DNA from 2 places in the Rothia sp. HMSC065D02 genome. Region 1 is predicted to be linked to the other one. Evidence: riboswitches for the same ligand, from Rfam matches in the RefSeq annotation. Region 1 holds a riboswitch; the other holds the start of a gene.
What was found. Region 1 has a riboswitch for thiamine pyrophosphate ahead of HMPREF3016_RS02235 (ECF transporter S component). Riboswitches for the same ligand answer to the same signal wherever they lie in the genome.
Positions count from the first base shown of each region.

Region 2: it holds a riboswitch for thiamine pyrophosphate, as region 1 does, so the genes downstream of both, HMPREF3016_RS10115 (bifunctional hydroxymethylpyrimidine kinase/phosphomethylpyrimidine kinase) here and HMPREF3016_RS02235 (ECF transporter S component) in region 1, are expected to answer to the same signal.

Region 1 is NZ_KV820074.1:223,977-234,345, forward strand. Features, by position in the region: gene HMPREF3016_RS02210 (multidrug effflux MFS transporter) at 1-1,271, shown strand, start outside; gene HMPREF3016_RS02215 (regucalcin) at 1,431-1,856, shown strand; gene HMPREF3016_RS02220 (aminotransferase class IV) at 1,874-2,773, shown strand; gene HMPREF3016_RS02225 (energy-coupling factor transporter transmembrane component T family protein) at 2,863-3,663, opposite strand; gene HMPREF3016_RS02230 (ABC transporter ATP-binding protein) at 3,667-5,325, opposite strand; gene HMPREF3016_RS02235 (ECF transporter S component) at 5,415-6,014, opposite strand; TPP riboswitch at 6,071-6,173, opposite strand; gene HMPREF3016_RS02240 (DUF4235 domain-containing protein) at 6,473-6,706, shown strand; gene HMPREF3016_RS02245 (MFS transporter) at 6,931-8,325, shown strand; gene HMPREF3016_RS02250 (hypothetical protein) at 8,449-9,678, opposite strand; gene dcd (dCTP deaminase) at 9,712-10,308, opposite strand.
Region 2 is NZ_KV820092.1:615,947-626,315, forward strand. Features, by position in the region: gene HMPREF3016_RS10090 (nitric-oxide reductase large subunit) at 1-1,902, shown strand, start outside; gene HMPREF3016_RS10095 (transposase) at 1,908-2,717, shown strand; gene HMPREF3016_RS10100 (slipin family protein) at 2,876-3,658, shown strand; gene HMPREF3016_RS10105 (NAD(P)H-dependent oxidoreductase) at 3,868-4,416, shown strand; gene HMPREF3016_RS10110 (NAD(P)H-dependent oxidoreductase) at 4,664-5,218, shown strand; gene HMPREF3016_RS10115 (bifunctional hydroxymethylpyrimidine kinase/phosphomethylpyrimidine kinase) at 5,330-6,973, opposite strand; TPP riboswitch at 7,074-7,198, opposite strand; gene HMPREF3016_RS10120 (DUF6318 family protein) at 7,397-8,152, shown strand; gene HMPREF3016_RS10125 (hypothetical protein) at 8,196-9,284, shown strand; gene HMPREF3016_RS10130 (ABC transporter ATP-binding protein) at 9,397-10,369, opposite strand, start outside.

The DNA of each region.
Region 1 (10,369 bases):
TGTCTTCGTCACAGACTACCTCTCAGCAGGGCCATGAGCACCCTGATCACGTTAAAGTTTCCTTCGGTATTCCTGCCCCCGTTATCGTCACCCTTGCCGCGCTGACCGCTATCGCTCCACTGGGTATCGACATGTACCTGGCTTCGCTGCCTACGGTTGCCCGCGACCTCAACACCACCGATGCCGCCGCATCTATGACCCTCAGCGCCTTCATGATAGGCATGGCGCTCGGGCAGCTTATGATCGGCCCGCTCTCCGATAAAACCGGCCGCCGCAAACCGCTTCTGATCGGTTCTGTAGTCTGCTTTATTGCGACCGCACTGTGCGGATTCTCGCCCAGCATTGAGGTCTTCATTGCGGCGCGTTTTCTGATGGGCTTCAGCGGTGCTATCGGCGCAGTACTCGCCCGCTCCATCGTTGCAGACACCACGAAGGGGCTGGCAACCGCCAAGCTCATGGGCGTCATGATGATGATTAACGGGTTTGCCCCCGTGCTGGCGCCACTCTTTGGCGGGTGGGTGCTGTCGTGGGGCACGTGGCGCAATATTTTCCATGTGCTCACTGTAGTGACTGCGCTGCTCATGCTCGCCGTGATTTTCATTCTGCGCGAGACTCTTCCCGTTGAAAAACGGTACAAAGGTACCGCGCTGAGTGTCTACTCCGAGATTCCGAAAGTGTTCAAAATCCGCCGTTACATGGGTTTTTCCCTCACCATGTGCTTTGCCTTCGGCGCAATGTTCTCGTATATTTCGGGTTCCACCTTCGTGCTCCAGAACATTTTGGGTCTCAATGCCGGGCAGTTTACCCTCGCCTTCGGGGTGAACTCCCTCGGCATTGTGGCAATGAGCTCGCTGGCAACCGCGCTGGTTGGCCGTATCGGTCAGCGCGTGATCGTCAATATCGGCGTGATTTCTCTCCTAACGGTCTCAACTCTGCTGACTATCTCATTCGCACTAGGTATTTCGCTGTGGCCCACCCTGATTCTGCTGTTCTGCCTCACCTGCTCAGTGGGCCTGATTTTCGGTAACTCCTCGGCACTGGCGCTAAACGAGGCACGCCATATGGCGGGCAGCGCATCCGCCGTCATGGGCACCATTCAGGCGCTTCTGGGCGGACTTGCCGCGCCCTTGGTTTCGCTGGGCGGCGAGGGTTCCTATATGCCGATGGCGTTCTCAATTCTGGGCTTCGCACTGATGACCGCGCTTGTGCTCTTCACAACCCCGCGTAAGGACGCCGACTATGCGGCAGACGGCGGCGAAGGTGGGCGCTAGAGCTTCGCATCGAGCGTATTAAGACATTGATACCCAAGAAGCGGGTTTTTGCCGAAAAGATGAAAAATATCATCACTTTCGAGCAAAAACCCGCTTCTCCTCGTAATCGCCCTAGCTGCTGGTATTCTGATAAATCCTAAGATTTTAAGGAGGCTGACCGTGAGCCCCAACGAAAACCTCACAAGTGCAGAGATCATCGAACGGTTCAACCACTTCTACGACTGCTGGCTGGATTCAATCACCGTAACCTATGCAAATGGAACAGCTGTTCGTCTGCGATTCTGCGCGGTGGACTGGAACCATGTAGACGGCGGCTGGGAGAAAGCCGCTAACGACGACGTCTGGCGGCATGTCACCGTAACCCTGAAAAATATTTCGGACTACCGGGTACAAGGCCCGTTCATCAGCATATGCAGCGGAGTTCATACTCTCGAACGGGACGGCAAAATCGGGCTCGACATCGAAGGATATAACGACAACCCCGAAACCTTCGAGGACATCGCCGAGGCAGACATATACTTTATCGCCGAAAGCGCCACCTGGGAGCTGGGCCCGCTCGGCGTGCACTGCTGTGAGGGCACGTGAGCCACTACACTGGAAACATGACTAATTCCGTGATGCTCCTAAATTCAGAGAACCCGCAAGGCGTTGCCGTAGACCCCACCCAACCGCTTATCGGCGTGGAAGACCAAGGATTTACCCGTGGCGACGGCGTTTTTGAGACCATGCTCGCCGTCGATCGGCGGGTGCGAAAACTTGATATGCACCTCGCCCGACTCGAATCTTCTGCGCGTATGCTCGACCTGCCCGAACCCGACCTGCACCAGCTTCGGGATGCGCTGGCAAACCTTCTCGCCCAGGCCGTATTCGGTGCCCACACGGAACTTGGCGAAGAGCATATCGTCAAAATCATTATCTCGCGCGGGCTGCCGAATGCCTCTGCGGGAATGCCCGCCGGACCATACACCCTGCTCATCGCATCCCCGGTACCCGAAACTACCGTGAACCAGCGGCAGAACGGTGTGAAGGCCATGCTGCTGCCGCGCGGGCACGACCCCGCCGACAACACCGCATACCCGTGGCTATTGGCGGGCGCGAAAACACTATCGTATGCGGTCAATATGGCGGTTTTGCGGTATGTGCACAGCCGGGGCGCGGATGATGCGATTTTTATGACCGACAACCGCCGCATTCTGGAGGGGGCAACCTCGTCGGTGCTGATGGCGCGTATCGAAAATGGTGTAAAGACGCTGTATACCCCCGAACCGAACCACGGAATCCTGCCCGGCACTACACAGGGCGCTATTTTTGAGGCGGCGCGGCGCGACGGCTGGGAACTGGGTTACGGTCCGCTGTACCCGCAGGATCTTTTCGAGTCAGATGGGGTATGGCTCGCCTCCTCGGTGCGTCTGCTCGCCCCGGTCACGCATCTGAACGGTACAGCGTTAGCGCACGATGCGCAGCTCACACACCGGTTCTTGGAATACCTGGCACAGGGCTAAGGTACAGGGAGCGGCGCAAGGCTGATACTTGCGCCGCGCCTTTACCCCGGTTTTCAGGCCCGGAGTACCTAGCGGCAACTTCAGTGCGGCTACTGCCACAAGAAACGCAAGGTTCCTAGTCCCAGCGAAACCCCGTAGGCGCACGCCACGATCACGGCGGCGGCAACCGCAACATACGCATCACGCCGGGAATAGGCGGGCACGCGGGCCCAGGAACGTTTGCCGGTACCGAAACCACGCGCCTCCATTGTGACCGCAAGGCGCGAACCGCGGCGAATTGCCTGTACCATGAGCGCGAAGGCCTGCCCTGCACCGGTTTTGATGCGCCCGAGCGGGCCCTGACCCGCACCCAGCCCGCGTGCACGCCGTGCCTGCCCCAGCGTATTCCACTCCCCAAATAGGATGCCGACAAGGCGTAACGCCGCCAACGCGGCAAGCACAAAACGGGCGGGCAGACGGAAAGTTTGGGCGAGCGAATCGCCCAGGTCGGTTGGGTCTGTTGAGAGCACAAACGCGAAGGTCGGCAGAATCATTGCCAGGGAACGAATCATCATCGAAAACGCCGCCGCGAGCGACCCTTCCGTGATGGTGTTCAGCCCAAAATCGAGTAGTACGGCACCGGTTTTATTGACCAGAATCGCCACACTCCAGCCGGTGGTCAGCACCGCGATCAGGATAGGCCAGCTGCGCGCCAGCAGATTCACAGGCCGAAACCCGACCGCAATGAACCCCAGCAACTCCAGTCCAAAGATGATAGCCGCGGTTACCTGGTCTTGAATGAGGATTGCCGCAAGAACCAGCACGCCCGCAACCACTAATTTGACACCCGCGTTAAGCCCGCCAAACCAGCTGTTGCGCTCGGCACTCGGCCCGAAAAAATCGGTATTCATGCGCTACTTCCCTTCCTGAAGACTCCGGTCTGCGGGCTCATGCGGCAAGCTTTCAAGCGTGATGCTCCGCCCGCCCAAAGCCGCCGTAAATTCGAGATCGTGAGTCACCGAGATCACCGCAACCCCCTCAGTAAGAAGCCCGCGAATCAAGCGCACCAGTTCGCCCCAGGTGCTCGCATCCTGACCGAAAGTCGGTTCGTCAAGAATCAGCACGCGCGGCGCCGTCGCCAAAGCGGATGCAACCGACAGCCGGCGTTTTTGCCCGCCCGAAAGCGTGAACGGGTTGGCATCTAAAAGCCCTTCTAAACGCAAGCGTTCGGCGAGGGATGCGGTGGCGGCGGCGAGCGCATCCTCATCAATTTTTTCGCGGCGCAGGGCGGCGAGGCGGCGTGGCCCGAGTTCGAGTTCTTCGCGCACGCTGCCGCGCACGAATTGGTATTCGGGTTCTTGGAAAACGTAGCCGATGCGCCCCAGCAACTGGGCGGGACTCCAGGAGGGAATATCCCAGCTGGCGGCTGTTTTCTCGCGGGTGAGGGAGCTTTCTGCCGTTGGGTTTTGGTCGAACTCGCGCAATGCTTCGTGGGCGTGCAGGGTTCCGTTGGGGGCGTAGAGAAGCCCGGCGAGAGTGAGTGCGAGGGTTGATTTTCCGGCGCCGTTGGGGCCGAGAATGCTCAGGTGCTCGCCTTCTCGAATGCTCAGGTTAATGCCCCCGCGCAGGGCGGGAATATCCAGGGGTACGGATGCGGGTTCCGGCATGGTTTTGAGCTGTCGTCGGCGTGCCCTTAACTGTTTCTTGCTCGGGAATTCCCGCGTAATCGCAAGGTTTTCGGCGCTTAGGAGTATTTGCCCGCTCGGTGCCGCAGCGGCGGCGGGTTCGGGAACATACCCGGGCACCCACACGCCGTTGGCGATGAGGGTTTCGCGGGCTTGGGCGAGCACGGTTTCGGGTGCACCGTCGTGGGTGATGCCTCCGTCGGCACCGAGCACGATAACGCGGTCCATATGCTGCGCCCACACGCCTACCCGGTGTTCGACGACGATCAGGGTGGCACCGGTTGCTGTGACCGCCTGCACCACGGCATCGCGCACCTGTTGAACGCCCTCGGGGTCGAGGTTCGCGGTGGGTTCGTCAAGCAGAATGGCGCGCGGGTGCATCGCCAGGATTCCGGCGAGCCCCAGGCGTTGTTTCTGCCCACCCGAAAGCGCATTCGTGGGATGCTCATGCGGCAGGTAGTCGAGCCCGACGGCGGCGAGCGCATCATCAACGCGCGCCCAGATTTCTTCGCGTGCGACCGCAAGATTTTCGGGGCCGAAGGCTACGTCATCGCCCACGCGGGCGAGCACGACCGATGATTCTGGGTCTTGCTGCATGAGCCCGATGAGTCCGCGTGCGTCTTCGGGGTCTACGCCGTCGATGCGCGCGCTACCGCTTTGGCTCTGCCCGTCGTGATCGTGCAGCACCCCGGCGATAGCGTGCAGGAGCGTTGATTTTCCTGCGCCGGAGGGCCCCAGCAGCAGTACTTTCTGCCCGGGTTCGATGCGCAGGTTCACGTTCGAGAACGCGGGTTTTTCGCGCCCGGGGTGGTGCCAACCGAAGTTGTGAAGGTCGATTGCGGCACCGCGGGCGGGCGCATCGGGGGCGGTACTGTGGGGTTCGGTCATGGTTGCACCCTGGGTTGCGGATGGTTCAGGATGTTCCGCATTGAGGGTTTGAGCGTTGAGATAGGCTGTGACATACGCCTGCCTGTCTATTATCCGCGTGCGGTACGTGCCTGCACGCCGGAGGCCAGTGAGGCGAGTACCCCGGTTTTAGCGAGTGCTTTCGTGAGTCCCCAGGAGAGTACCCCGGCGAGCACAATTCCTGAGACGACCGCACATACCACGTAGGTGACGGCTTTGAAGATTTCCATGTCTGGGTAGTAGATGATGATTTCGTTGACACCCATGAAGAGCCCGCTCAGTGCGCCCGCGAAGGCTGCCGAGCTGAGGTTCCAGATGCGGTATCCGAACACGGCGAAGGCGATTTCCGCGCCGATTCCCTGGAAGAATCCGGCGATGAGGATTGATTGGCTCCAGGCGCCTCCGGTGAGGAATACGGAGATGACGGCGGCAACGATTTCGCAGTAGAGCGCGGCGCCGGGCTTGCGGATAAGGTACCCGCCGAGCACACCGGCGAGCAACCACATACCGGCGACGATGGGGCGGTATTCGGGAACCGCCGCGAAGAGCGTTTTAGTGGCGGGGTCTACGGCAATATCCCAGATCCAGAAGATTACCGCGCAGGCGGCGGCGACCACAGAGACGATGACGATTTCATTGACCCGCCAGCTGAGGCGAGATTTTTGAGACATATTTTCCTCCCATGATTGGAAGGGGAACATCCACACCCGTTGCGGGTGGGGTGTTGAGAAAACATATTTCGACTCCCTACGCCGGTACTAACCGGATCAGGTTCGAGGGTCTGCGTTGCACTCTCAGCGCCCGTCTGCGGCGCTCCCCTGTCGTGTTGCTTCGAGAGTTCGAAGCCTATAAACGTTTACATTCTATGCTGTATGAGTCGTTTTCTGTGAGTTCGTTGAGTTTTTGAATCGGTTTATGACAAGAACGTGCGGCAGGTCGGTAATATGATTCCTTGATTTGCCGCTGGTATACGCCTTTCAGACCGGCAATACTGTGCTTTTTCTCACGTTCTAGAGTTTTTACCCCGATTTTTCGTGTATACGCGCGTTAAAACAGGTCATGTTCTCTGCATCTGAGCCGCAAAGCCGATAGGCTAGGGATAGTCACTTCTGATTTTTGAGGAGAAGATATGAATCCCGTAGCAAAGATTGCTATTACCGGTGCCAATATGGCCGCCGCCGCCCTGACAAGCAAAGGTCTTGGCGCAGCGTGGAAACGTGTGACCGGTAACGAACCTCCTACCATCGGCCCCGAGTCCGAAGACACCCTGCGCAATGTTATTGTGTGGACCGTCATCACCTCCGTGGTGGGTGCCCTGGTAAGCGTCGGTATTGCCCGCGCACAGCGCCGTTTCTTCTCATAATTTCACGGTGTAATTTGGGTGGATGCGCCACCCCCGCAGCCTTCACGCTGCAGCGGTGTGCGCATCCTTTCGATGTGCTGAATAATCTGCCCGTTCAGAAGAGAATAAGGCGCTCGGCACGCTGGAAGGCGATGCCTACGGCAGTGTCGCCGGGGTAAGCTACGAAACCAGCACCAGATTGAGGGCGCATAGCTGCGTCTTACACGAAAGTGAACACATCCGTTATGACTAGACGCATTCCCGACCACAGTACCAGCCGCCGCTCAGTTGCATCCTGGGTGCTGTGGGATGTCGGCTCGTCGAGCTTCGACACCATCATGATGACCTTCATTTTTACGGTCTACCTCACCAGCTCTTACTTTGGCTCAACCGAGGACGCTTCGGCGGCACTGTCACTGGGATTGACCATTGCCGGGTTCTGTATTGCCTTTTTCGCTCCGGTTTCGGGCCAGCGCGCCGATAAATCCGGTAAAGGTATTTTCTGGTTAGGTGTTAATACGCTTTCTCTGGTGGCGTTCTCTGGACTGTGTTTTTTCGTATTTCCCGATGAAGCGCATCTGTGGCTGGGCGTGATTCTCGTATCTGCGGCGAGTGTATTCAGCGAATTTGCGGTTGTGAATTACAACGCTATACTTCCGCGCATTTCAACCCCGAATAATATCGGTAAAATCTCTGGGATCGGTTGGTCGGCGGGGTATGTAGGCGGCCTAGTGGCCCTAATTATCGTGTTGTGGGGCTTCGTACTTGAGCCTAACGGACTGCATCTGAGCACCGACAACGCCTTCAATATTCGCGCAGTGGCACTGTTCTCCGCCCTGTGGTGCCTGATCTTCTGCACGCCTTTGCTAATTCGGATGCGCCGCCGCGAACGGGTGCTCCCGGAGGTCCTTCCCACAGGTGAACTCAGGTTCTTAGAACGCGGCCTAGCCAGGCTTTCTCCGGCACGCCAAGGCGGTCTTTTTGCAGCCTACAAGGAGCTGTGGCGCACCATTATGCGGCTGCGCACCACGGCACCGCAAACCCTTTATTTCCTGTGTGCCAGCGCTATCTTCCGCGATGGTTTAGCCGGTATCTTCACCTTCGGCGGTGTGCTGGCGGCTGGTTCCTTCGGGTTCAGCACCTCGGATGTCATTATTTTCGGTGTTGCCGCCAACGGTGTTGCCGCCGTAGGCGCGGTGCTGGGCGGGTACCTGGATGACTATCTGGGGCCCAAAAAGATTATTATTTTCTCGCTGGTGGCCATCCTAATCGCCGCCGTACCCCTGCTCTTGTTCCCCTACCCCATGACCTTCTGGATTTGCGCACTCATTCTCGCCCTCTTCGTGGGGCCCGCGCAGTCCTCGTCGCGTACCTTCTTGGCGCGCATCGCCGATCCCGGTACGGAAGGCGAGCTCTTCGGGCTGTATTCGACAACCGGGCGTGCAACCAGCTTCTTGGCGCCCATGCTGTTCGGGCTGTTTGTCACGATTTTCAACGCCCAGGTGTGGGGTATTGTCGGCATTATGATCGTGGTGTTGGCGGGTCTGCTCATGACCCTGCCGCTAGAATCGCCACAAGCGCTGCACCTGCGCAAGGCACGCCGCGCCGAAAAGAAAGCGGCCAAGGCGGCGCAGCGGTAGTTCTTTACTCGTCCCCCCCCCAGACCTGCAAGTCTTAACCCACGAGCAGATAATATTTTGACGGGCAGATAACAATCCGTTATCTGCCCGTCAAAATATTATCTGCTCTCGTACTGGGTTTGTTTAGTTCGAGTCTTCTTCGGTATACAGCGGATCATCTACGGTGCGCATTGTGAGTATGCCGCTATCGGAGAGCTGCTCAACGACCTGGCGATGCGCGTCCTCGGGTAGCCCTTCAAACAACTCACGCATGACTTCGTAGTGTTCCCGCACCGTCAGTTCGTGAGCGGCGTTAATCCAACACTCCGCCGCGAATGCAGAAAGCTCATCCAGTGAATCTCCGTGATGCAGTAGGAATCTTTCTCCATCCACCAGGTACCCGGTGGTGCCGAACATGCGCTGAAGAACCTGCGTGCCGTTAGGGTATACGTTCGGCAGACGGTCGGGTACCTCAAAGGTCTCGTAGTCGTCCACTCTATCGGAGTTCGGGAGCACAGCATCTTCGGCGAGAAGTTCACGCACGAGCGGCTCAATATCTTCAACCTCGGAATACACCAGCCGCCATACGCCGCCGCACTGCTCAAACAGGCGAATAATCGAGAGCACCCCCTCGGGGTTGAGCGCCACGCCGGAGGTCTGCTCGGCAATCGACATGAGCGCATCCCCCAGGCTCACACGCTCAAGATAGGGCTTCGTGGGCTCGTCAGTGCGCCCCACTATGACGACGCGAGCGGCTGTATAACTCGTATCCTCACAGTTCGCCGCGTTCAGACCCAGCTCCACAGGGTTACGCTGTTCCTTTGGCTCGTCGTCAGAGACCACCAGCGACAGCGGCTTCGGGTAGGGGTAAATCTCACGGTCGGCACCCACGATCGTGGTTTCGTCCGTCAGATAGGTGAACTTCTTCCCCAAATACTGTGCGGCGGTCGTCTTCCCTCGCCCCGAAGCACCCACCAGCACCAGCGCGCGCTTCGTGGCGGGATCGCCAATGGCGGCGGCGTGCAGCATGGTGCGCTTACCCGCCAACTGCTGAATCATAGCAACCGTCAGATTAGACGTCAGAGTCTCCAACGCCTGCTTCTCGTTCTGAATATTAAGAATCTGCAGAATCCCAAACGGGTTCACCAGGTCGGGATGCTCATCAAACAGATTCACGCTCCCATCCGTGAGCACAATAGCGTGCGCCACAGACTGGGTTGCCTCAAGGGCATCGTGCACACTATCGAAGAGGCGCGGGGATAGGCTCCCCCAGGTCTGTACGATCTGCTCGCGCAGCGCATCGGGAACACCGGGACCAAAAATAACCTTCAGATCGGCACCGGCAGGGTTTAAAGCCATTGTCTTGAACGACAAGGTATCTCCTTGAAAAAATCATGCGGACGGCGACTAGTCGCCAGATTTCTCAACGGGGATCTCTGTACGGTGAAAGTTCAGGTAACTGCGCGATGCGGTCGGCCCGCGCTGCCCCTGGTAGCGGTTTCCGTATGCGCCGGAACCATACGGATGCTCAGTCTCGCTTGTGAGCCGGAAGAAACACAGCTGACCGACCTTAGACCCGGGCCACAGCATAACCGGCAGGGTCGCCATATTAGACAGTTCCAGGGTCACGTGCCCTGAAAATCCGGGGTCAATGAACCCTGCGGTTGAATGGGTCAAAAGCCCCAAACGCCCGAGTGAAGACTTACCTTCCAGGCGAGCCGCCACATCCGCAGGCAGGGTCACCTGTTCGTAGGTGGAACCGAGCACAAACTCGCCCGGATGCAGAATAAAAGGCTCGTCGGGGGCAACTTCCACCAGGCGAGTCAGTTCTTCCTGCTCCTGCGACGGGTCAATATGCGGGTACTTATGGTTGTCAAACAGACGGAAAAAGCGGTCGATGCGCACATCGACGCTCGCCGGCTGAATCATCGAATCGTCAAACGGCTCAAGTACGATACGGCCGTCAGCAATTTCTCGTCGAATATCGCGGTCTGAAATAAGCACACTCTAAGGATACCGACTCCAGACTCCATACTTCACCATTGCTCAAAAAGAACAGCCAACA
Region 2 (10,369 bases), on a different contig from region 1:
CTTACCCGTGGTGATACTTCCTTAGGTCTTTTCCCTAACGCTATTAAGAGCGACGAAGAACTGCACGATTTGACGGCATTCTTTGGGTGGACGGCATGGGCGTCGGCCGCCGAGCGTCCTAACCAGGATTACACCTACACCAATAACTGGCCCGCAGAACCAAACGTTGATAATAAACCTACTGCAGACCTCATGGTTTGGTCGGCTCTATCGCTCATCGCCCTCATTGGCGGTACCGGCTTGTTGTTTGCCATATATGGTCGTTGGTCGCGCACCATCGGTTGGCATGGCGAAGAAGCCCCAGTCCTTGACTTCCGCCAGCCGGATGAAGTTAAGCTCACCCCCTCCCAGAAGGCAGCTGGACTCTTCTTCATCACGATTATTGTTCTATTCCTCCTGCAAGCCTTGGTGGGCGCTCTCACCGAGCACTATCGCGTTGAAATAGACGGGTTCTTCGGTATCAATATGGGTGAGCTACTGCCCTACACCGTGTCTCGAACGTGGCACGTACAGCTCTCCCTCTTCTGGACGGCTGCAGCGTTCCTAGCTGGTGGTATCTTCATTGCCCCGCTTATTACCCGCAAAGAGCCGAAGAAGCAAGGTCTACTCACCGTCGTCCTCTTCGTGGCCGTGGTTATTGTGGTGCTCGGTTCGCTTCTCAACGAATGGTTCTCGCAAAAGGGCTGGATACCCGAGAACACTATCTTTGCGCAGCAGTGGGAGTACCTTGATCTGCCGCGTTTCTTCCAGATTCTGCTCACCGCTGGTATGTTCATCTGGATTGTCATTGTTTGGCGTACCCTTAGCTCACGCCTCAAGAGCGGGAAGAAAACCTCCATGCCTTGGTTGTTCCTCTTCTCAGGTCTAGCAATTCCGATGTTCTACGCCGTAGGTATGCTCGCTGGTCAGCGCACCCATTTCTCAGTCGCCGAGTTCTGGCGCTTCTGGGTGGTACACCTGTGGGTTGAAGACTTCCTCGAACTCTTCACCACTGTGATGGTCGCCTACGTCTTCGTACTCTTGGGTGTGGTGCGCGAGCGCATCGCTATCTCCATTATCATGATGGATGCAGTGCTCTACTCCGCCGGTGGTGTGGTTGGTACTATGCACCACACCTACTTCGCTGGTACTCCTTCGGAACAGATGGCATTCGGTGCGTTCTTCTCGGCAGCAGAGGTTATTCCGTTGACCTTCCTGACTGTTGAGGCGTGGGGCTTCATGCAGTTGGGGGCTCGCCAGTACTCCAATCGCACCAAGCCGTTCCCGCATCGTTGGGCTGTGATGTTCCTTATTGCTGTAGGCTTCTGGAACTTCTTGGGTGCAGGTGTCTTCGGATTCCTGATCAACCTGCCGGTTGTTTCGTACTACGAAATCGGCACCGCACTCACCGCAAACCACGCGCACGGCTCTATGATGGGTGTGTACGGTATGTTGGCACTGGCCTTCGCGGTGTTTGCGTTGCGTTACCTGATTCCTGAGAATAAATGGCCTGAGAAGGGGCTAAAGTTCTCATTCTGGGCCTTGAACATCGGGCTGATCTGGATGGTCTTCATTTCGCTTCTGCCGCTGGGTGTCGCTCAGTTGTATAAGTCCGTGGGTGAAGGCTACTACGAGGCCCGTTCCTTCGCGTTTATTCACGATGGTTCAACTGTGATTATGGATTGGCTGCGCTTACCGGGCGACGTGATCTTCTTGGCTGGTATCATCCCGCTGATCAAACTCGCATGGTTGGGTATAACTTCGTACTTCTCACAGAAGAACAAAGAAACTGTTCTGGAGCTCCCCGAGCCGCCGCTATACGAGTTGGTGGATGACGAGCGTATTGCCGAGTTTGCGGGTGCTAAGGCTGCTGACGAGCTTCCCGAACAGACCAGTCCGTACCGTAGCGATCGTCGAGGCTGACTATCATGCCTGAGCAAATTGCCGGAGTATCCCTGATGGTGTGGCTATCCAGCGTTTATGCGCTGGGGCTAGTCGCCGTCGGGTGGGGCTTCGATATTCTTGCTAAGCGCACAAGCCAACGTTTCGTGGCATCCCGGACTTTCGGGTTCACCTACCACGAGAGTAACGATGCGTGGCTCTGCCCCGAGGATCAGTGGCTATGGCCGGTAGCGTTTGATACGGATAATCGTGTGATGCGCTACCGCGCCAAGCCGAGCGTGTGCAATACCTGTCCTATTAAGGACACTTGCACCGTCTCGTCTAATGGGCGTGAACTTACGCGTGAAGTTGATGAGTGGCCTTACTCGGAGTCGGGTAAGTTCCATCGCGGTCTTGCCGTGACGGTTGCGCTTTTCGGTCCTATTATCGTGGGTGCTACGGCTCTGGCCTGGCATGCTCCCTTGGAGCTGCTGGTGGAAGCCGCCGTTATTGTGGCTTGCTTGTCACTCACCTATCCCCTAGCCATCAAGCTCATCAAATCGCCTGAGAACTTTGTGGCAGATCCTAAACATATTCCTGGGTCTACTGCGGATGAATCGGTGGCGGTTAAGATGGATAGGTTTGCCGCTAAGTGGGGCGGTATTGGCAATGAGCGTAAGCGCCGCACCGATGATGCTCGTAAGCAGATAATCTCTACTGCAACTTTGCCTGTGCGTTCTTCGCAGATTGATCCTGATCGTCCGGCGTGGAGCGGCGAGGGGACTTCTACCCCACGTCTGCATAAAACTACCGCAGAGGTTATTCAGGAGCAGAATCTCGAAGAAGTCTCTCGTTAGTGTGAGGATGCGCGCCCCGGTTTCTAAGGTACCGTCGTTGATGAATTGGTAACCTAGAGATCGGGGTGCGTATTGTCACCGCATCTAGATTTTTTCTCAGCACGCATCTACACAGGTCATTCCCACTGACCGTTACCAACGTATCTTTAGAGGACATGATGGATTCTCTTACCATTCTTTCGATTGTTATTCCGATTCTTGTAATCGTCGCTTTTCTGATTATTCGTACCCTTCGGGTCATCCCTGAATATCAGCGCGGTATTTCTTTCCGCTTCGGTCATCTACGTTCCGAGCTGAAACCTGGCATTAACCTGGTGGTTCCGCTCATCGATTCTCTGCAGCGCGTGGACATGCGTGTGATTACGCTGACCATTCCCCCGCAGGAAGTTATCACAAAAGATAACGTTCCTGCGCGCGTGAACGCGGTAGTACTTTTCCGTGTGATTAGTGCAAAAGACGCCGTACTTGAGGTCGAAAACTACCCGATCGCTACTTCTCAGATCGCTCAGACTACACTACGTTCACTGCTGGGGCGTGTGGATCTTGATACTTTGCTGGCGCATCGTGATGATTTGAATGCGGATTTGCAGAGCATTATTGATTCACGCACCCGCCCGTGGGGTATTAAAGTCGAGCTGGTTGAGATCAAGGATATTGAGATTCCTGAGGCCATGCAGCGCGCAATGGCTCGTGAGGCTGAGGCTGAGCGTGAACGCCGCGCCAAGATCATTTCGGCACGTGGTGAGCTTGAGGCTTCATCTCAACTTAAGGAGGCTTCTGACATTCTCAGTGGTTCACCAGCTTCGTTACAGTTGCGGTATTTGCAGACTCTCTTGGAGTTGGGCGCTGATCAGAATTCGACGGTTGTTTTCCCGCTTCCGCTGGATATTGTGGGACCGCTTATGGGGGCTTTGAAGGGTGCTTCTCACGAAGAAAAGTAACAGCAGCCTTCGATAAATATCACAGAATTATCCGGAACAGTTCTTTCCTACAGACTCGGGGAATATAGCTTGTTCCGGATATTTCTTTAACCTATTCACCTCAGGGCGTAGAAATCGTGAAAATAAGCAAGGAACCTAGCAGCTCTACTTGAGGGTCGATATATTGGATTCCTAACTTTCCTGTTTATCGCACACAGATTGGATTTATCATGTCAAAGATTCTTGTTATTTCAGGTCACCCGAACCTGCCAGAGTCCACCGCAAATAAGACGGTTCTTGATGCCGTAAAAAACCATTTTGGCGATGCGATAAACATGCGTGAACTCGACAAACTGTACGTGAATGGTAAATTCGATGTCTCAGCCGAGCAGAAGGCACTCGCGGAAGCAGATATCGTGGTGCTTCAGTTCCCTGTGTACTGGTATTCGGTGCCGGGCTTGCTGAAACAGTGGATTGATGACGTTTTCGAGTACGGCTTCGTATACGGTTCGCAAGGCACGGCGCTGCGCGGTAAGAAGCTCTTGATTTCTGCGACTGCGGGAGCTCCCGAGAATATGTACCGTGATGCTTTGCCGTATGAGCTCACAACCACATACGCCGATTTTGGGAATACTGCCGCTTTCACGGGTATGGAGTTAGAAGAACCTATTTTCAGCTATGGCGCATCAAGCGATCCGGGGAATACCGCAGCGGTACGGGCTATTGGTGAGAATCATGGCACCAAGCTCATCGCTAGGTTAGAATCCTTGCGGGCTTAGTATATTGCGGTTGCTATTTTCTTTTTCGGCTCCATCGCATTAGGTATTTATCATGCATTTTATGGGTAATGTTGTGCATCGTACACCTTCTGGAAAACTAAAAGCTTGTTAGCAGTATGTATTAGATTCGGCATAATGTTCACAGGCAGACATAGAGAATAGCGTGCTAATATACGAAGGTGGCAAACTTGAGCTTATACTTGAATCAGCACTCACAAGCTCATGATTCTGATGTTTACTAGATTGGATGACTATGTCTAATATCCTGATTATTTCGGGGCACCCTGACCTTACGACTTCTAACGCTAACAAGGCTATTCTTGATGCCGTGCGGGCACGGTTCGGCGATAACGTCAAGATTCGTGAGCTCGACAAGCTGCGTGTAAACGGTAAGTTTGACGTACCTGCTGAGCAGAAGGCACTTGTGGAAGCAGACGTCATCGTTCTGCAGTTCCCGGTGATGTGGTATTCAATTTCTTCTCTGCTGAAGCAGTGGATTGACGACGTTTTCGAGTACGGCTTCGCGTATGGAGAAAACGGCACCGCTTTGCAGGGTAAGAAGCTTCTGATCTCCGCAACCGCTGGCGCTATTGAAGATGTCTACCGCACCATGCTGCCACGCGACGTATCTGCCACGTTGACCGAGTTTGAGAACACCGCAGCGTTTACCGGTATGCCTCTTGAGGAGCCACTATACAGCTACGGCACAACCGGCGACCCCGATAACCCCGCTGTTGCTCGCGCCATCGGTGAGGATCACGGCAAGCGCCTGATTGAGCGTCTGGAGGCTCTGGGGGCATAGTCCCTTCTACGTGCTAAAAAGGCTCTTTATCCGAATCAAGCGGTGAAAAATACGCTTTATATGGATAAAGAGCCTTTTTTACTTTTTCGCGTGGGGCCGGACGGTGTGAGTTTACCGCAACGCTCTATGAGCCTGGTCGAAAAAGTCACGTTCATATAGGCATGCGCTCATATATGCCTGCGCGGCGGCAACACGCTGACTGGGGGAAGCCTGCTCAAATGCTTCCTCAACAACCGCCACGCAGCGGCGCACATCTGCAGCAAACTCTTCGCTGCCATACACCGAAATCCAGGCATTGTACGGATGTTCCTCGTGGGTTTTCTCCAAGAGCCGGTAACCGATCTCAAGGTACAGCCAGTAGCATGGAAGCGCCGCAGCTGCGCCCACCACATAATCCTCGCCAGCAGCAGTAGCACGTAAAAAGTTCGTGTACCCCATTGTCACTGCCGAAGGTGCACCACGCCGAATACCCCCCTGCTCCGCAGGAATAGCGGGATGCGCCGCCAACCATTCATCGTGCAAAAGCGATTCCTCAACAATTGCCGCCTGGGCACCCGCAGCCCAATGCACCTGACCTTGCGGTGAGGTGGCACGTGCCGAAAGAGTAGCTAAGGCGCGAGAATACTGGGCAAGGTACTGCGCATCTTGGTCTAAATAGAAGCCGAATAAATCCTCGTCAAGCGTGCCGTCGCCCAGCCCGCGAATAAAGGGCAAATCGAGAATGTCACACCAAATATCACCGGTAGCTTGCCACAGGGCGGCAGTCCACGGACCCGCCGGGGCTACCTTCGACTCTGGGGATTTCCGCTGCGCAGGTTTCACCAAATTCTTGGGGCTCTCGCCCGTAAGATTTTTATCAGCGTATAAGTGCTCCCACGGTTTCGTATCGGCTGCATGTTCCAAACGGCGAGCACGTGCCTGATGATCGACCGGTCCGTGACCCTGCCCGCTGCCCACGTGCAGTTCCTCACCCGCGATAATAGCCTCGTTGAGCCACCGGGTGCTCCAAGCCAGCGCGTTCGTGAGTACTCGTACACTCAGCTCATTATTGCCATTCACAAGAGCAAGTCCAAGGCGGGTAGCAAGACTTGATGAGAGTGAGCACCCGGTACCGTGGGTATTCTTTGTCTGGACGCGAGTGGTAGCCACATGTGTATGAGTTCCATTAGGGAAAACAGCCGAGTTTCCAGCGTCCTCCCCCGTCAGGTGACCGCCCTTAACAATCACGGTCGTGCCAGTGCTCCCCGCGAGCTGAGCCGCCTGGTGATGCGCCTCCTTCAAAGTCTGGGCAGGGTTGCTCTCACAGAGCACCGCGAGTTCGGCAATATTCGGAGTGATAACATTTGCCTGCGCCACCAATTCGCGCAGTGCCTGCTCGGCGTCTTGACTAATCAGGCGATCGCCGCTGGAGGCAACCATCACCGGATCAAGTACCACCACTGGTACCGGATGTTCTGCAAGCCAGGTCTTGACGGTAGTGATAGTTTCAACATCGCCGAGCATACCAATTTTAACGGCATCCACAGTCACATCGTCAAAAACTGCCGCAAGCTGTTCCTGTAAAAACTCGGTAGGTGGAGCAAAAATGCTGCGAACCCCTTGTGTATTCTGTGCGACAAGCGCGGTTGTGGCGCACATACCGTAACCACCGCTTGCAGCAATAGACTTGAGATCAGCCTGGATTCCAGCACCGCCTGTAGGGTCGGTTCCGGCAATGGAAAGCACACGAGGCGTAGATGTGTTTAATAGCGTCATAGCTATAAGTCTCCTTGGGATGGGCGTGACATCGCTGCAAACGCACCACGCTATCTAGATAATGATGAATCGGGTGTTTCAGAAAAAAGGTTAAGGCTGCTCTGCCACGGTTCGATATCCCTTCGCTAGTTCTAACTAGAGCAGGTTCAATGGGTATATCTCAGCTCCAGACAACAGCGTCGTGTTGTGTATCCGTTACAAAATGGAGCACCCCATATCGCGTTTTCACTGTAGCATATGCTGTTGGGCTCAATAGGTTCACGGACTTTATGTGTCATTGCCGTGCACATATCTCTAAGTTTTAGTAATTTTCAAACTCTTATAAAGTAATATTTCTTATTCTTGACATGTAACAGTACTGTTGAAAAGGGTCGCGCTCCCCCGCGGCCTGCTGTATATTCACCCAACCACGAAAGTTCACTGATGAGCATTCCTGCCCTTAGGCACAACAGTGCACCTCAAAGAATCCTCAACCGTCGTGCCTTGATAGCCTTCGCATCGGGGATCTGCGTTACTGAGTTCCTGACCGCTTGCGGAGAGCAAACACATGATACGGCACCTGCTCGTGCCGAAACATCCAACACCACAGACGGTAGCTCCAGCCCACATGGTACCGAATCTACCTCACCTGAGGCCCAGGCGCATCCGACCTTCACTAAGGGTTATTCTGGTGGCTCTGAAGCGCCCAAAGGTGAGTACCGTCCTGCAGACGAAAAAGGACCCGCGCAGAATGTCCCCAAGCCCAAAAAGCCCGAAGATATTGGGATTGAGACACCGGAGGCGCTTTTTCACTTTATTCAGTATTGGAACGACCTGCGGAATTACGCTATACAGACTGGAGACGTACAACCGTATGCTGACTATACGTCTGAAGGTTATAAAGAAGAGGAAGAGATTGCCAACTATATCTATAGGCTCTACCAAAAGGGAGGATGGGCAGTTGGTGGTACTAGAAAACTCACCTTTGACCCGTCCACTCTGATATCGCCAAGCGATCACGTTTACCTCATCATCGGAAATATTATCGCTAACGACGTCGTCTACTTAGATAACGAAGACTATAAGACCCATACCTATCCCTTGTCCGAACAAAATAAGAACACTATCGAGTTCGGTATCGTTTTCAAATCAACTGGTCACTGGGCATTTGCTGGGATGGAAAAAGTTGAGCTCAAATAAGAAACGCGTTTTTTGCGCTATAACAGTAATTTTCTTCTGTACAGTGTCATACTCTTCTTCTGCTGCAAACGACTATTCAGGCAATATCCACGGAGGTAAACTCACGGTTAAGGGCACCTCGTCTTCCAGCAATTCACAACAGCCTAACGAACCTCATACGGTACCGCAACAAAGTAATGGGTATCGAGATACTGACGCGAAGCAAGGTATCGCTGATACAGGCTCTAACGCTCCCGCAACCGTGAGTAGTGTAGGAAATACCTTCGATGTCTACAATGGCAATGCTTCTAAAGATGCGCCCTGTCTCTACCAAGGGAAACCCGGTAAAGTAGCCCGTGTTCCCCTACCCATTGACGATTCAGGCAACTATAAACAATACGGTGTCGTTCAGTCAGGAAACGGCGGTATAGCGTGCGTTCCCAACGATCCTGCAGACCAAAACACACCTGAAAACGAACCTACTGCCGATAACGCCCAAGTTCGCACCCAAAAGATAGAGCGCCAAGTTCGGGAGCAACTCGCCGAACTTACCACTACAAAACCCGCATTACATTTCGACGGGCATGAGCCCCACGTCAATACCGGGATCAACACAAACTTCTATGTGACCGGTGTTAAAACCGAAGCACGTGATACTACTATCCTCGATGAAGAAGTCACGATAGAAGCTGTTCCCGTTGCCTATACCTATGAGTACGGTGCTGGCGACCCTGTGTACACAACGCGGGATTCAGGAACCGCGCAAGGCTCTGTCTGGGACAAGAGCAAACGTAACTTTAAACCCACCGACACCAGCTATGCTTTCAAAGAATCCGGCAACTATCATGCTTACGTTACTGTCACCTATCAGGGTCGGTACCGTCTCAAAGGTGGGGACTGGAATATTGTTGGTTCGCTTACGGTTCGCAGTGATCCCACTCTAGTACGCGTGTGGGATACCGAGGTGCATTCTGTAGGTAAAACCTGCCACGAAGACCCTGGTGCTCGAGGATGCCCAGCACATCCGGATGAGCCCGATCGGAATAACCCGAATCCAAAGTTAACGCAGCCTGACCCGGTGACAGGGCAGCATTGGCATCGCGATGACTCGGGAGCAGGCGATACCGAATGGCGGCTCCATAAGAAAAAATAAATCCCAACCAATTCTATAACCTGTCCGAGCGTCGTACACTTTTCTTCTCTATCGTGCCGTTGTGCCCATCTACGAGAAGGACAGAGAGTGTACGGTTCTTGACTATCATCTTCTAGGTCAGAGCGAAAATCTCAGCGGGCGTGCCCTCAGCGGTAATCATGCCTTCCTGAAGCAAAACGGCGCGGTCTGCCAGGGATGCGATACGCGCATCGTGCGAAATAATCAACACAGCACGATTCGCGAGCACGGCCTGTAATGATTCGGTCGCGTCCACAAGCTCAAGCTGGGTGGTCGATTCATCAAGAATCACCGCGTGAGGGTTTGCCGCGACGATGCGCGCTAAAGCAAGCTGCTGAATCTGGTCACGGGTGAGTTCGTGCTCTCCCGTACCGATACGCGTCTTCAACCCTTGGGGAAGCTCACGCCACCAACGAGCGCTAACAGCATCCAGAGCTTCACCGATCTGTTTCTCGGTGGCTTCTGGTACTACAGCGGTGAAATTATCAATAACGGTACCAAAGAAAATATGCGCTTCTTGGGTACAAACCAGTAGTCGCGGCCTACCATCTTCGTACTTGTCGGTTGGAAATTCCCCATTGCCAACTGGTTTTCCCAGCACACGGATTGTACCGTCAAGCGCGCTTAAGGAACCGCCAATGAGCCTTGCAAGCGTGGTTTTTCCAGAGCCAGAACGCCCAACTAACGCTAAGCACTCCCTAGGCGCAATCTTCAGATTAATATCAGTCAGTACAAGCGCATCTGAAGAATAACCGTACGACACATGGGAGCACTCGATTACATGCGTGGTATTCCCCAAAGTTTCATGATGTTGTGCTCTACGAATATCTTTGCGCCGAGCACGCTGCGCTTGCGCCAGATTAATAATCCCAAACACGCGCCCCATATTAACCAGCATTATGCGTATATTGCCCACGTGATGCCCCAAAATATCCGCCATAGTTCTCAAGCTGAAAACCATAATGGATGCAGTCGCCAAGGCACCCCAGGTTGCCCACCCTTGCATGACGCAGAAGGACCCCCAGAGCAAGCAGATAACGGTAGGGAACCACGCATTCAGAGCATCA